DNA from 2 places in the Rhizobium sp. WYCCWR 11146 genome. Region 1 is predicted to be linked to the other one. Evidence: riboswitches for the same ligand, from Rfam matches in the RefSeq annotation. Region 1 holds a riboswitch; the other holds the start of a gene.
What was found. Region 1 has a riboswitch for S-adenosylmethionine ahead of metA (homoserine O-succinyltransferase). Riboswitches for the same ligand answer to the same signal wherever they lie in the genome.

Region 1 (5,751 bases):
CATCGTCGGGCGCAAAGGCGACGATCGGGAAGCCCGGCTGCACCAGGCGCATCGGACCATGCATCAGTTCCGCCAGCGAGAAGGCCTCGGCATGCAGGCCGGAGGTCTCCTTGGCCTTCAACGCCGCTTCGAGCGCGATCGCGAAAGCCGGGCCGCGGCCGGCGGTATAGAGCGAGGTCGCGTTGAAGAGCACTTCCTCGGCTGCCGCCGTGTTGATGCCGGCCGTTGCCGAAAGCGCCTCTGGCAGCTTACCGAGGGCAGCCTGCAGATCGGACGCGCCGCCGATCGCAGCCGTCACCCCGGAAAGGGCGGCGACCGAGGCGATGAAGGATTTTGTCGCCGCGACACTCTTTTCCGCGCCGGCATTGAGACCGAGAACGATGTCGGCCTGCTTCGCAAGCGGGCTATCGGTGACGTTGACGACGGCGATCGTCGTTGCTCCGCCCTTCTTCGCTGCATCCTGCAGCGCGACGATGTCGGGGCTGGCACCCGACTGCGAGACGGTGAAATGGACACCGCCCTTCAGATGCAGCGCCGCACCATAGACCGAAGCGATCGACGGGCCGAGCGAGGCGACCGGAACGCCACAGGTGATCTCGAACAGATATTTGAAAAAGGTGGCGGCGTGGTCCGAGGAGCCGCGCGCCGCCGTCGTCACCACGCTCGGGCGGGCGGACGAAAACAGCCGGGCGATCTCGGCAAAGACCGGTTTTTCCTTTTCGAGCAGCGTGGCCACCACCTCGGGCGATTGGCCGGCTTCCTGCAGCATCAGCGACTGGTTGTCATTCATAGGTCATCTCCGATTCTCAATTCGGCAACGAAATCATAGGCATCGCCGCGATAATGCGAGCGGGTGTATTCGACGACGCGCTGGTCTTCCAGGCGCGAGACACGTTCGATCAGAAGCGCCGGCGCGCCTGATTTGACGTTCAGAATCGCGGCGGAGGACGGATCAAGCGTGACCGCCGTCAACCGCTGCAGCGCGCGCACGGGCCTATGGCCACTGGCCGTCAGCGCATCGTAGAGCGATCCCTCGCCGCCGGCATCGTGCCCCAGGAACTTGATCGGCACCACGGCGCGTTCGATCGCCAGCGGCAGGCCGTCGGCAAGGCGCAAGCGGTCGAGTCTCAGCACCGGCTCGTCGCCGCCGAGGCCGAGCAGGAAGGATTCCTCCGGCGACGGCGTGTTGACCGCCCGCGACAATATCCGTGCGGCCGGCAGACGCCCGCGCGAGCGCATGTCGGCGGAGAAGGAGGAAAGCCGCCACAGCGACTGTTCCATGCGTTCCACCCTGCTCGATACGAAAGTACCGCTTCCATGGCGCGATTCCAGTGCGCCGGATGCCATCAGATCGCGATAGGCGGTGCGCACGGTGACACGGCCGAGCTTCAGAGCCTCGGCAAGGTCGCGCTCACCCGGGAGTACGGTGCCGGGCTTCAGCAGCCCTTCCTGAATGAGGCCGGTCAGCGTCTGCGCCAACCGCTTGTAGAGCGGTCCGGTCAGCGCCTCGTCACGCAGGCCGCGGCTGTTCAGTTCCGCTATCAGACTGGTTCTATCCATGGGCACACAATAGAACCTATATAGAACCAATCGGCAAGACAGAATCGAGCGCAGAAAGAAAAAACCCTCGCCGGCGGCGGACCGGCAAGGGTTTCATAGCGATCAAATTTGACAGTCGTGCGTCCGCGGGGCGCTCAGTTCTTGGTGAAGATATAATCCGTCTCCTGGCGCAGCACTTCGCCGGGGCGCAGGACCGCATTCGGAAAACCTTGGTGATTGATGGCATCCGGCCAGACCTGTGTCTCCAGGCAGAAGCCGGCGAATGGGCCGTATTTGCGCCCGCCGATGCCGGGCGCCGCGACATCGAGCTTGAAGCCGGCATAGAACTGCACGCCTGGCTCCGTGCTGCGCACTTCCAGCGACACACCGGAATAGAGGCTGCGGGCAAGCGCGACGCTCCGCTTGGCGGTACGCTCGCCCGACAGGCAGAAATTATGGTCGTAAAACGCTTGTTGGCTGCCGACGAAACGCTTCATCGGCGCCATCTCGCGGAAATCGAATTCCGTGCCCTCGACGGGACGGATCTCACCGGTCGGCACCTGCTTCTCATCAGTCGGCAGATAGTGATCGGCGGCTATCATGATGTCATGGCCAAGTGCATCTTCGCGGCCGTCGAGATTGAAATAGGCGTGCTGGCAGACATTGGCGAGCGTCGGCTGGTCGCTGGTCGATTCGTAGGTGATCGACAGTTCACCATTGCCATGCACCCAGAAAGTCGCCTGGATGGTGCAATTGCCGGGATAGCCGGCGCGGCCATCGGGATCGACGATCTTCAGCACCACGCGGTCGTGGTCATGCTCGACGATCGTCCAATTGCGTTTGGCGATATTGTCGCTGCCGCCATGCAGATGCGTGACGCCGTTTTCATTCGGCTCGAGCTGATAGTCCTTGCCGTCAAGCGTGAACCTGCCGCCGCCGACGCGGTTGGCGCAGCGGCCGGGCGTCGCGCCGAAGTAGGACGAATAGAGGAGGTAGCTGTCGAAATCGTCGAAGCCGAGCTGCAGCGGCGCATCATGTCCCTCGAGACGCAGATCCTGGATGACCGCGCCCCAGCTGATGATCTTGGCCGTCAGCCCGCCGCCCTTGATCACGACGCGATAGACGGTCTCGCCCGCCTGCGTCTGCCCGAAAACGTCCCGCTCCAACTTATCCGACATGATCGACCGTCCATTCTGTCCCTGCTGAAAATTCCTCAATTCGGAATCGATTTGAGGAATGTGCAGCGATTGAAAGTGTGCATTGCACGTCCGACGAAGACGCGCGGTGTGGTAGGCTTCAGGACAGGAACCTGCCCGGATTTGCTTCGATCCGCAACCGGCGGATCAGAAAGAAAAGCCACAGCAGTGGTGCGGCGGCATCGGCTCCAGGCGTGATCGGCAACGGTCAGAGATCGCTGCCGATCTCTTCCACATCAAAGGGCGTCGTCTGGTAGATTTCGTTGATCCAGTTGCCGAACAAAAGATGCGCATGGCTGCGCCAGCGGTTCTGCGGCGCAAGCGCCGGATCGTTATGCGGGAAGTAATTGTGCGGCATCTTGATCGGCACGCCGGCATTGACGTCGCGGAAATACTCGTCGGAAAGCGACGTGGAATCATATTCGACGTGGTTGAACATGTAGAGCCGCCGGCCCCTCTTCTCATGCACGAGGCAGACGCCCATTTCGCTGGACTCCATCAGGATCTCCAGGCTTTCGGATTTCTCGATATCGGCGCGGCGCACTTCGGTCCAGCGCGACACCGGCACTTCGAAATTGTCGGAAAAGCCGTTGAGATAGATCGAGGAAGGCTTCAGGTTCCGGTGGCGGTAGACGCCGAAGGCCTTCTCTTTCAGCTCGTATTTCGGAACGCCGTGAAAATGATAGACTGCCGCCATCGCGCCCCAGCAGACGTTCATCGTCGAATGGACATTCGTTTCCGTCCAGTCAAGAATCTCCTGCATCTCCGGCCAATAGGTGACATCCTCATAGGGCAAAAGCTCGATCGGCGCCCCGGTGATGATGAAGCCGTCGAACTTGCGGTGCTTTACTTCTTCCCAGGTCTGGTAGAAGGCAAGCAGATGGTCCTCGGACGTATTCTTCGCCTTGTGGCCGCCGATACGGATAAGCGACAGCTCCACCTGCAGCGGCGAGGCGCCGACGAGACGGGCCATCTGCAGTTCGGTCTTGATCTTGTTCGGCATGAGGTTGAGCAGCCCGATCTGCAACGGTCGGATATCCTGACGGATCGCCAACGTCTCGGTCATCACCCGCACACCCTCCTGAACCAGGGTTTCGAAGGCGGGCAGCGTATCGGGGATCTTGATGGGCATTGCGGTCACTCGATCAAAAACAAAAAACCGGCGGCGACAAAAATCGCTACCGGTCCGCACGCGGCCCTTTAGCGACTTTTTTAACGTGGCTGCAAGCCGGCCGGCCAAATCACCACGGAGGCCTTAATTAGACCCAGTCGGATTGCGAATCAACTGGCGAATACATGCAGGAGAGACTCATGCAAGCATCATCACACTTTAATGACTGATAGAATCTGTTGATAGACCGGTAACGCCACCATGTTATTTATAAGGGTATGGGCGATTTGGAAAAGCGTAATGGCAGATAAAGTCGAGGGGAGGCCGGGCATCCGGAGGCAGGATAGGGTAGGGTATGATTTAAGCCTGACATATCGCCTCGGCGTCATGTTCTCAGCATTCTGGAATTCGGAAGTGCGTGGCAAGGTGCTGTTTCTGGCGACCGTGCTGATCCTCGTTATCCTGGCGACGTCCTACGGCCAGGTCATTTTGAACGAGTGGAATGCGCCCTTCTACGACTCGCTGGAGCGCCGCGACCTCGGCGAATTCTTCCACCAACTCGAAATCTTCGCGATGATCGCCGGCACACTGCTGCTGCTCAACGTGCTGCAGGCCTGGCTGAATCAGATGACGGCGCTCTATATGCGCGAAGGCTTGTCCCGCGATCTGGTTGACCAGTGGCTGAAGCGCAAGCGGGCGCTGCGGCTTGCCTCCAGCGGCCTGATCGGCGTCAATCCGGACCAGCGCCTGCACGAAGATTCCCGCAACCTCGCCGAAAGCACGACGGGATTGGTTCTCGGCCTGCTGCAGTCGACCATTCTTCTGGTGAGCTTCATCGGCGTGCTCTGGGAACTTTCCAGCGGCTTCATCTTCCGCATCAGCGGCCATAGCTTCTCCATTCCAGGCTACATGGTCTGGGCGGCGATTTTCTATGCCGCTTCCGCCTCGGTGCTGAGCCAGGTCGTCGGTCGGAAGCTGGTGAAGCTCAATGCCGACCGTTTTTCGAAAGAGGCCGAGCTTCGCTTCACGCTGATGCATGCCAATGAGAACATGCCGGCAATTACTGTTGCCCGCGGCGAGGAGAACGAACGCCGGCGCATCAACACCGACATCAGCTCGGTCCTGACAGTCGTCAAGCGGCTTGCCATGGCCAATACCAATCTCACCTGGGTTTCGGCCGGCTATGGCTGGCTGGTGATCGTCATCCCGATCATCGTTGCCGCCCCCGCCTATTTCTCTGGCGGCCTCACCCTCGGCCAGCTGATGATGTCGGTCGGTGCCTTCAACCAGGTCAACACGGCGCTGCGCTGGTATGTCTCCAATTTCGGCCCGATCGCCGAATGGCGCGCCACGCTGATGCGCGTCACCGATTTCCGCCAGGCGCTGGTCGAGATGGAAGAGGACTTCGACCTCAAGGACAGCATCGCCTATGAAAACGCCGCGCCCGACACGCTGACGTTGAAGGATGTGGTGATCGTCGCCAAGGTCGGCGAAGACATCGAGGAATGCGGCGGTTTTCGCCTGCGTGAAACCGATGTCGTGATCAAGGCCGGCGAAAAGATCATGATCAACGGCGATCACAGCGTCAATCGCAAGCTGCTCTTCCAGGCGATGGCCGGCCTCTGGCCGTGCGGCAGCGGCACGATAGGCCTGCCGCCAATCGACGACATGCTCTTCGTTCCGCAGGTTGCCTATGTTCCCGGCGGCACGCTGCGCGAGGCGCTGGCCTTTCCCGAACGTCCCGAAGCCTACGAGAAAGCCGCCGTCGAGGCGGCCCTCGACAAGGTTGGTCTCCATTCGCTGATCGCAAGGCTCGATACCCGCGCCCGCTGGGACAAGATGCTCGACGGCGACCAGCAGAAAGCGATCGGATTTGCCCGGCTGCTTCTCGTGCGCCCGCGCTGG
Region 2 (5,751 bases), on a different contig from region 1:
AGCGCCTTCAAAAGGCGGCGAACGGACGGCCGGGGCAGCTGGAGCGGGTGAAGGGAATCGAACCCTCGTATTCAGCTTGGGAAGCTGCTGCTCTACCATTGAGCTACACCCGCGATGATGCGAGATTTCCAACAGATGGGGGCCGCTGTCAAGTCGCGCCGGGTGCAACGCTTCAGATGCGGAAGTGTTTCGAGAGTTTCAGGCCCTGGGCCTGGTAGTTGGAGCCGAGGCCGGAGCCGTAGAGGCTGGCGGGCTTTTCCTGCATATGTTCGTAGACGAGGCGGCCGACGATCTGGCCGTCTTCGAGGATGAAGGGCACTTCGTGGCTGCGCACTTCGAGCACCGCGCGGCTGCCGCGTCCGCCGGCAGGCGCATGGCCGAAGCCCGGATCGAAGAAGCCGGCATAATGGACGCGGAATTCGCCGACCAGCGGATCGAAGGGGGTCATCTCGGCTGCGTAATCCGGCGGCACGTGCACGGCCTCGCGCGAGACGAGGATATAGAACTCATCGGGATCGAGGATCAGCTCGTTACGGCCGCGGCTGTGGAGCGGTTCCCAGAAATCGAAGAGGTCGTGCTCGGCCTTCTTGTCGACGTCGACGACGGCGGTGTGATGTTTTCCGCGATAACCGATCAGGCCGTCCTTGTCTCCGGCGAGGTCGATCGACAGGGCGATGCCGCCGCCGGATACGTTCGGCAGCTTGCTGGCGACCAGCGTCTCGCTCTCATGCAGCTTCAAAAGTTCCGGTTCGCCGAGCAGGGCCTGGCCGACGCGGAAACGGATCTGCGACAGGCGCGAGCCGCGGCGCACGACGATCGGGAAGGTGCGCGGGCTGATTTCGAGATAGAGCGGGCCGGAATAGCCTGCCGGGATCTTGTCGAATTCCTGGGCGTAATCGGTGATGACGCGGGTGAAGATATCAAGGCGCCCGGTCGAGCTTTTCGGATTGGCCGAGGCCGACATGTCGACCGGCAGCGCTAAGCTCTCCATCAGCGGCACGATATAGACGCAGCCGGTTTCGAGCACCGCCCCCTCGGAGAGGTCGATCACGTGCAGGCTCAGCCGGTCGAGCTTGTCGGACACCAGATGCGAGGGGCCTGGCATGAAGCTGGCGCGCACGCGAAAAGCCTTGCCGCCCAAGCGCAGGTCCAGGCTTGCCGGCTGGATCTGGTCGCGGTCCAGCTCCCGCTCGGAGATCAGACGCCCCGTTTCGAACAGCGCGGAGATCGCGCGATCCGCCAGAATTCCCGTTTCGCGAGCCATCATGCCTCATCCATCATTTGCCGCCGACAAAACCAAACTCGGGGAATTGACGCAAGCAGCTAACAGCAGTATTGCAGAATTATCCCGTGGTGATTTGGCCGGTCGGCTTGCAGCCACGTTAAACAAGTGGCTAAAAAGACCGGGTTGAAACCGGTCTGCTTTTGCGACCGGTTTTTTTGTTATGTGAAGGTGATGGCATGAGCAAGACCTGGCGCCCGGCAACCCAACTCGTCCACGGCGGCACGCTGCGTTCGCAATATGGCGAGACGTCCGAGGCAATCTATCTCACCCAAGGCTTCGTCTATGAGACGTCGGAGGCGGCCGAAGCCCGCTTCAAGGGCGAGACGGAGGGCTTCATCTACGCCCGCTACGGCAGCCCCACCAACGACATGTTCGAAAAGCGCATGTGCATGCTCGAAGGCGCCGAAGACGCCCGCGCCACCGCTTCCGGCATGGCAGCCGTCACCGCGGCGATCCTCTGCCAGCTGAAATCAGGCGATCATATCGTCGCCGCCCGTGCTCTCTTCGGTTCCTGCCGCTGGGTCGTCGAGACGCTGGCGCCGAAATACGGCATCGACTGCACGCTGATCGACGGCCGGGATCTGGCGAACTGGGAAAAGGCAATCACGCCGAAGACCAAGGTGTTCTTCCTGGAAAGCCCGACCAATCCGACGCTCGAAGTGATCGATATATCAGGCGTTGCCAAGCTCGCCAACCAGATCGGCGCCAAGGTCGTCGTCGACAACGTCTTTGCGACACCGCTCTTCCAGAAGCCCTTGGAGCTCGGCGCCCATATCGTCGTCTATTCCGCCACCAAGCATATTGACGGCCAGGGCCGCTGCCTCGGCGGCGTCGTACTTTCCGACAAGGAATGGATCGACGAGAACCTGCACGACTATTTCCGCCATACCGGCCCGGCGATGTCGCCGTTCAATGCCTGGACGCTGTTGAAGGGCATCGAGACGCTGCCGCTGCGCGTGCGCCAGCAGACCGAGAACGCGGCAAAGATCGCCGATTTCCTGGCCGAGCAAGGCAAGGTCGCCAAGGTGATCTATCCCGGCCGCAAGGACCATCCGCAGGCCGATATCATCGCCAAGCAGATGACCGGCGGCTCGACGCTGGTCGCCTTCGAGCTGAAGGGCGGCAAGGATGCGGCCTTCGCGCTGCAGAACGCGCTCGAGATCATCAAGATCTCCAACAATCTCGGCGACAGCAAGAGCCTGATCACTCATCCGGCAACGACGACGCACAAGAACCTGACCGAAGAGGCGCGCGCCGAACTCGGCATTTCTCCGGGCACGGTCCGCCTTTCGGCCGGTATCGAGGATACCGATGACCTGATCGAGGATTTCGCTCGGGCGCTCGCCAAGGTCTCGGCCTGATCGACAGATAAACGGCCGGACCTCACCAGGGTTCGGCCGAATCTCATTAAAGCGCGTCGCGATCTTTCAGATTCGCTCCTCGCGCTTTAGTTTTTGTTTTTACGCATGTCGCGCAAAACCGCTGCACACTTTTGCGCGCCATGCTTGGGGTTCGGCCGTTCCGGATCTCACCAAGGTGAGACCGGGGGAACAAGTTTGCCCGCCGTGGCGTTCCGAAACGGAATTAACACTGACAATTAGGCTTAACGATCGAAAGCCCTGGGGATCACAGCCATTTCAGCGATGATAATTGTTCCGTTTCTTGACGGACAGGGCCTCTTATAAGATACGGGTAACATATCTTGACTAAGGTGCAAGGCATGTATCGCGCCCTCACAAGAGAGATCGAAGTAGTCGTCGAGCCGTTCTATCTGGAGGAGCAATCCGATCCGGAAGACGATCGCTATGTCTGGGGTTACCGGATTGTCATCAGCAACAATTCCGGCATAGCCGTTCGGCTGGTCAATCGTTACTGGAACATCACCGACCAGAACGGCCAGGTGGACGAGGTGACCGGCCCCGGCGTCGTCGGCGAGCAGCCGCGGCTCAGCCCCGGCGACACCTACGAATATTCCTCCGGCTGCCCACTCGACACGCCCTCCGGGCTGATGTTCGGCCATTACCAGATGGAAACGGACGACGGCGAGATGTTCGATGTCGACATCCCCGCCTTCTCGCTGGATTCACCAGGGCTGCTGCGCGTGCTTAACTGACGTGTAAGCCACAGGCGGTACGACACCTCGGGCCCACGAGATCGCCGATACCGGCCCCTCATCCGGCTGCCGCCACCTTCTCCCCGTAAGCGGGGCGAAGGGACCATGCCGCCGACCTCTCCGTTCCTCGCCCACCTCTCGCAAGGCACGTCCCCTCGCCCCGTTTACGGGGAGAGGGTTAGGGTGAGGGGCAGCCGTCCATGCGAACTGAGCCTATTCCGCCGGCTGAAGCTCGGCCGGCTCGAAGCGGTAGGTGGTCGAGCAGAATTCGCAGGTGACGGCGATTTCGCCATCTTCCTGGCTGGCTTCGATCTCCTCGGCCGAAAAGCCCTTCAGCACGCCCTTGATCTTGTCGCGCGAGCAGCTGCAGCGGTCGAAGACGGCGCGCGGTTCGTAGACACGCACGCCGCGCTCGTGGAACAGGCGAAACAGCAGCCGCTCGGTGCCAACAAGCGGATCGGTCAGTTCATCGGCATCAATGGTCTCGACCAGCGAACGCGCTTCGAGCCAGGCATCGTCCTCGCCATGCGGGCGGCTGCCGGTGTCGCCGTCGCCGCCGTGAAGATCCGGCTGGCGCATGCGCTCCGGCGCTTCCGGCAGGAATTGGGCGACGAGCCCGCCTGCCCGCCAGCGATGGCGCGGCTTGCCCGCATCGTCACGGTCGAAGAGTTCGGCCGCGGCGAGGCGGACGCGCGTCGGGATCTGCTCCGACTGGCGGAAATAGACGCCGGCAATTTCTTCCAGCGTGGTGCCGTCGAGCGGAACGATGCCCTGGTAAGGCTGGCTGAACTTGCCCTGGTCGATGGTGAAGGCGAGCACGCCCTTGCCGAGCAACTGCTCCGGCTCGGTCTCGCCTGATTCAACGGCCTTGTTGAGCAGCGCCTGATCGAAACGGGCATAGGCGCGGACATTTTCCGGCGTCGAGAAATCGGCGACGAGAAGATCGACCGGGCCGTCGCCCTTGGTCTGCACCGTGAACTTGCCGTCGAACTTTAGCGAGGTGCCGAGCAGCACCGTCAGCACGACGACTTCGGCAAGCAGCCGGGCAACGGGTGCGGGATAATGATGACGCTCGAGGATCGCATCGAGCATCGGGCCGAGCTGGACGGCGCGGCCGCGCACATCCAGCCCCTCCACCTGGAAGGGGACGACATGGTCATCGCCGGCGAAATCGAACTGGCCGAGGGCGGCTGCAGCTTCTGCCATGGCTTTTCACTCCTAGTTTCAGAGCGATGGGCCAGCGTGCCCTTCGCTCACGCGGTCGCGAGTTTGTGACTCGCGACGTCCGGTTCAGATCGCGCCCAGGCACCAAGCAAGAATCGACTTCTGCGCATGAAGACGGTTTTCCGCCTCATCGAAGACCACGGATTGCGGACCGTCGATCACATCATCCGTCACTTCCTCACCGCGATGGGCGGGCAGGCAATGCATGAACAATGCATCATTGCCGGCTTTCGCCATCAAGGCCGCGTTGACCTGATAAGGCTGGAAGACATTGTGACCCCGGGCCCGATGTTCCTGATTCATGGAGACCCAGGTATCGGTCACCACGCAATCGACGCCGGCGACCGCACGGTCGGCATCATGGCAGAGCATGATTTCGGCACCCTCATTGCGGGCCCAGTTCAGATAGTGATCCTTGGGCTCGGAGCCAAGGGGTACGGCCATGTTCATGCGGTAGCCGAAGCGCGCGGCACCCTCGACCAGCGAATGCAGCACATTGTTGCCGTCGCCGGTCCAGGCGATGGTCTTGCCCTTGATCGGGCCGCGGTGCTCTTCGAAGGTCATGATATCGGCCATGATCTGGCAGGGATGGGTGTCATCCGTCAGCGCATTGATCACAGGCACGGTCGCATGCTGGGCCAGCTCGACCAGCCGCGAATGTTCGGTGGTGCGGATCATGATCGCATCGACATAACGCGACAGCACCTTGGCGGTGTCGCCGATCGTCTCGGCGCGGCCGAGCTGCATCTCGGTGCCGGACAGGAACAGCGTTTCGCCGCCGAGCTGGCGCATGCCGACGTCGAAGGAGACGCGGGTGCGCGTCGAGGGCTTTTCGAAGATCATCGCCAGCATCTTGCCGGCGAGCGGCTTGTCGCCCTGGCCTGCCTTGAAGGCCTGCTTGCGGGTGAGCGCATCGTTCATGATGGTTCTGAGATCGGCTGATGTGACTGCCGAAAGATCGAGGAAATGTTTAGGGCTCATATCGTCTTCTTACCTGTGCTGCGCCCGAAGGCGGCAATCTCTTCAAGCCGTCTTCTTGACCTTGGAGGCGCGAATGCTCTCGGCGGCGCGTTCGACGCGGGCAAGACCCTCGCGGGCTTCCTCGGCGGTGACCACGAGCGGCGGAAGA

Region 2: linked by a shared signal. The riboswitch ahead of HX899_RS15740 (O-succinylhomoserine sulfhydrylase) and the one ahead of metA (homoserine O-succinyltransferase) in region 1 are both predicted to bind S-adenosylmethionine.

The regions. Positions count from the first base shown of each region.
Region 1 is NZ_JACCEY010000019.1:210,552-216,302, reverse strand. It holds gene HX899_RS14220 (SIS domain-containing protein) at 1-790, opposite strand, end outside; gene HX899_RS14215 (GntR family transcriptional regulator) at 787-1,560, opposite strand; gene HX899_RS14210 (aldose epimerase family protein) at 1,695-2,717, opposite strand; gene metA (homoserine O-succinyltransferase) at 2,944-3,867, opposite strand; SAM riboswitch at 3,916-3,993, opposite strand; gene HX899_RS14200 (ABC transporter ATP-binding protein/permease) at 4,108-5,751, shown strand, end outside.
Region 2 is NZ_JACCEY010000021.1:2,213-7,963, reverse strand. It holds tRNA gene HX899_RS15750 (tRNA-Gly) at 40-113, opposite strand; gene HX899_RS15745 (2'-deoxycytidine 5'-triphosphate deaminase) at 173-1,267, opposite strand; SAM riboswitch at 1,341-1,419, shown strand; gene HX899_RS15740 (O-succinylhomoserine sulfhydrylase) at 1,462-2,646, shown strand; gene apaG (Co2+/Mg2+ efflux protein ApaG) at 3,006-3,398, shown strand; gene HX899_RS15730 (Hsp33 family molecular chaperone) at 3,612-4,604, opposite strand; gene argF (ornithine carbamoyltransferase) at 4,689-5,603, opposite strand; gene HX899_RS15720 (aspartate aminotransferase family protein) at 5,646-5,751, opposite strand, start outside.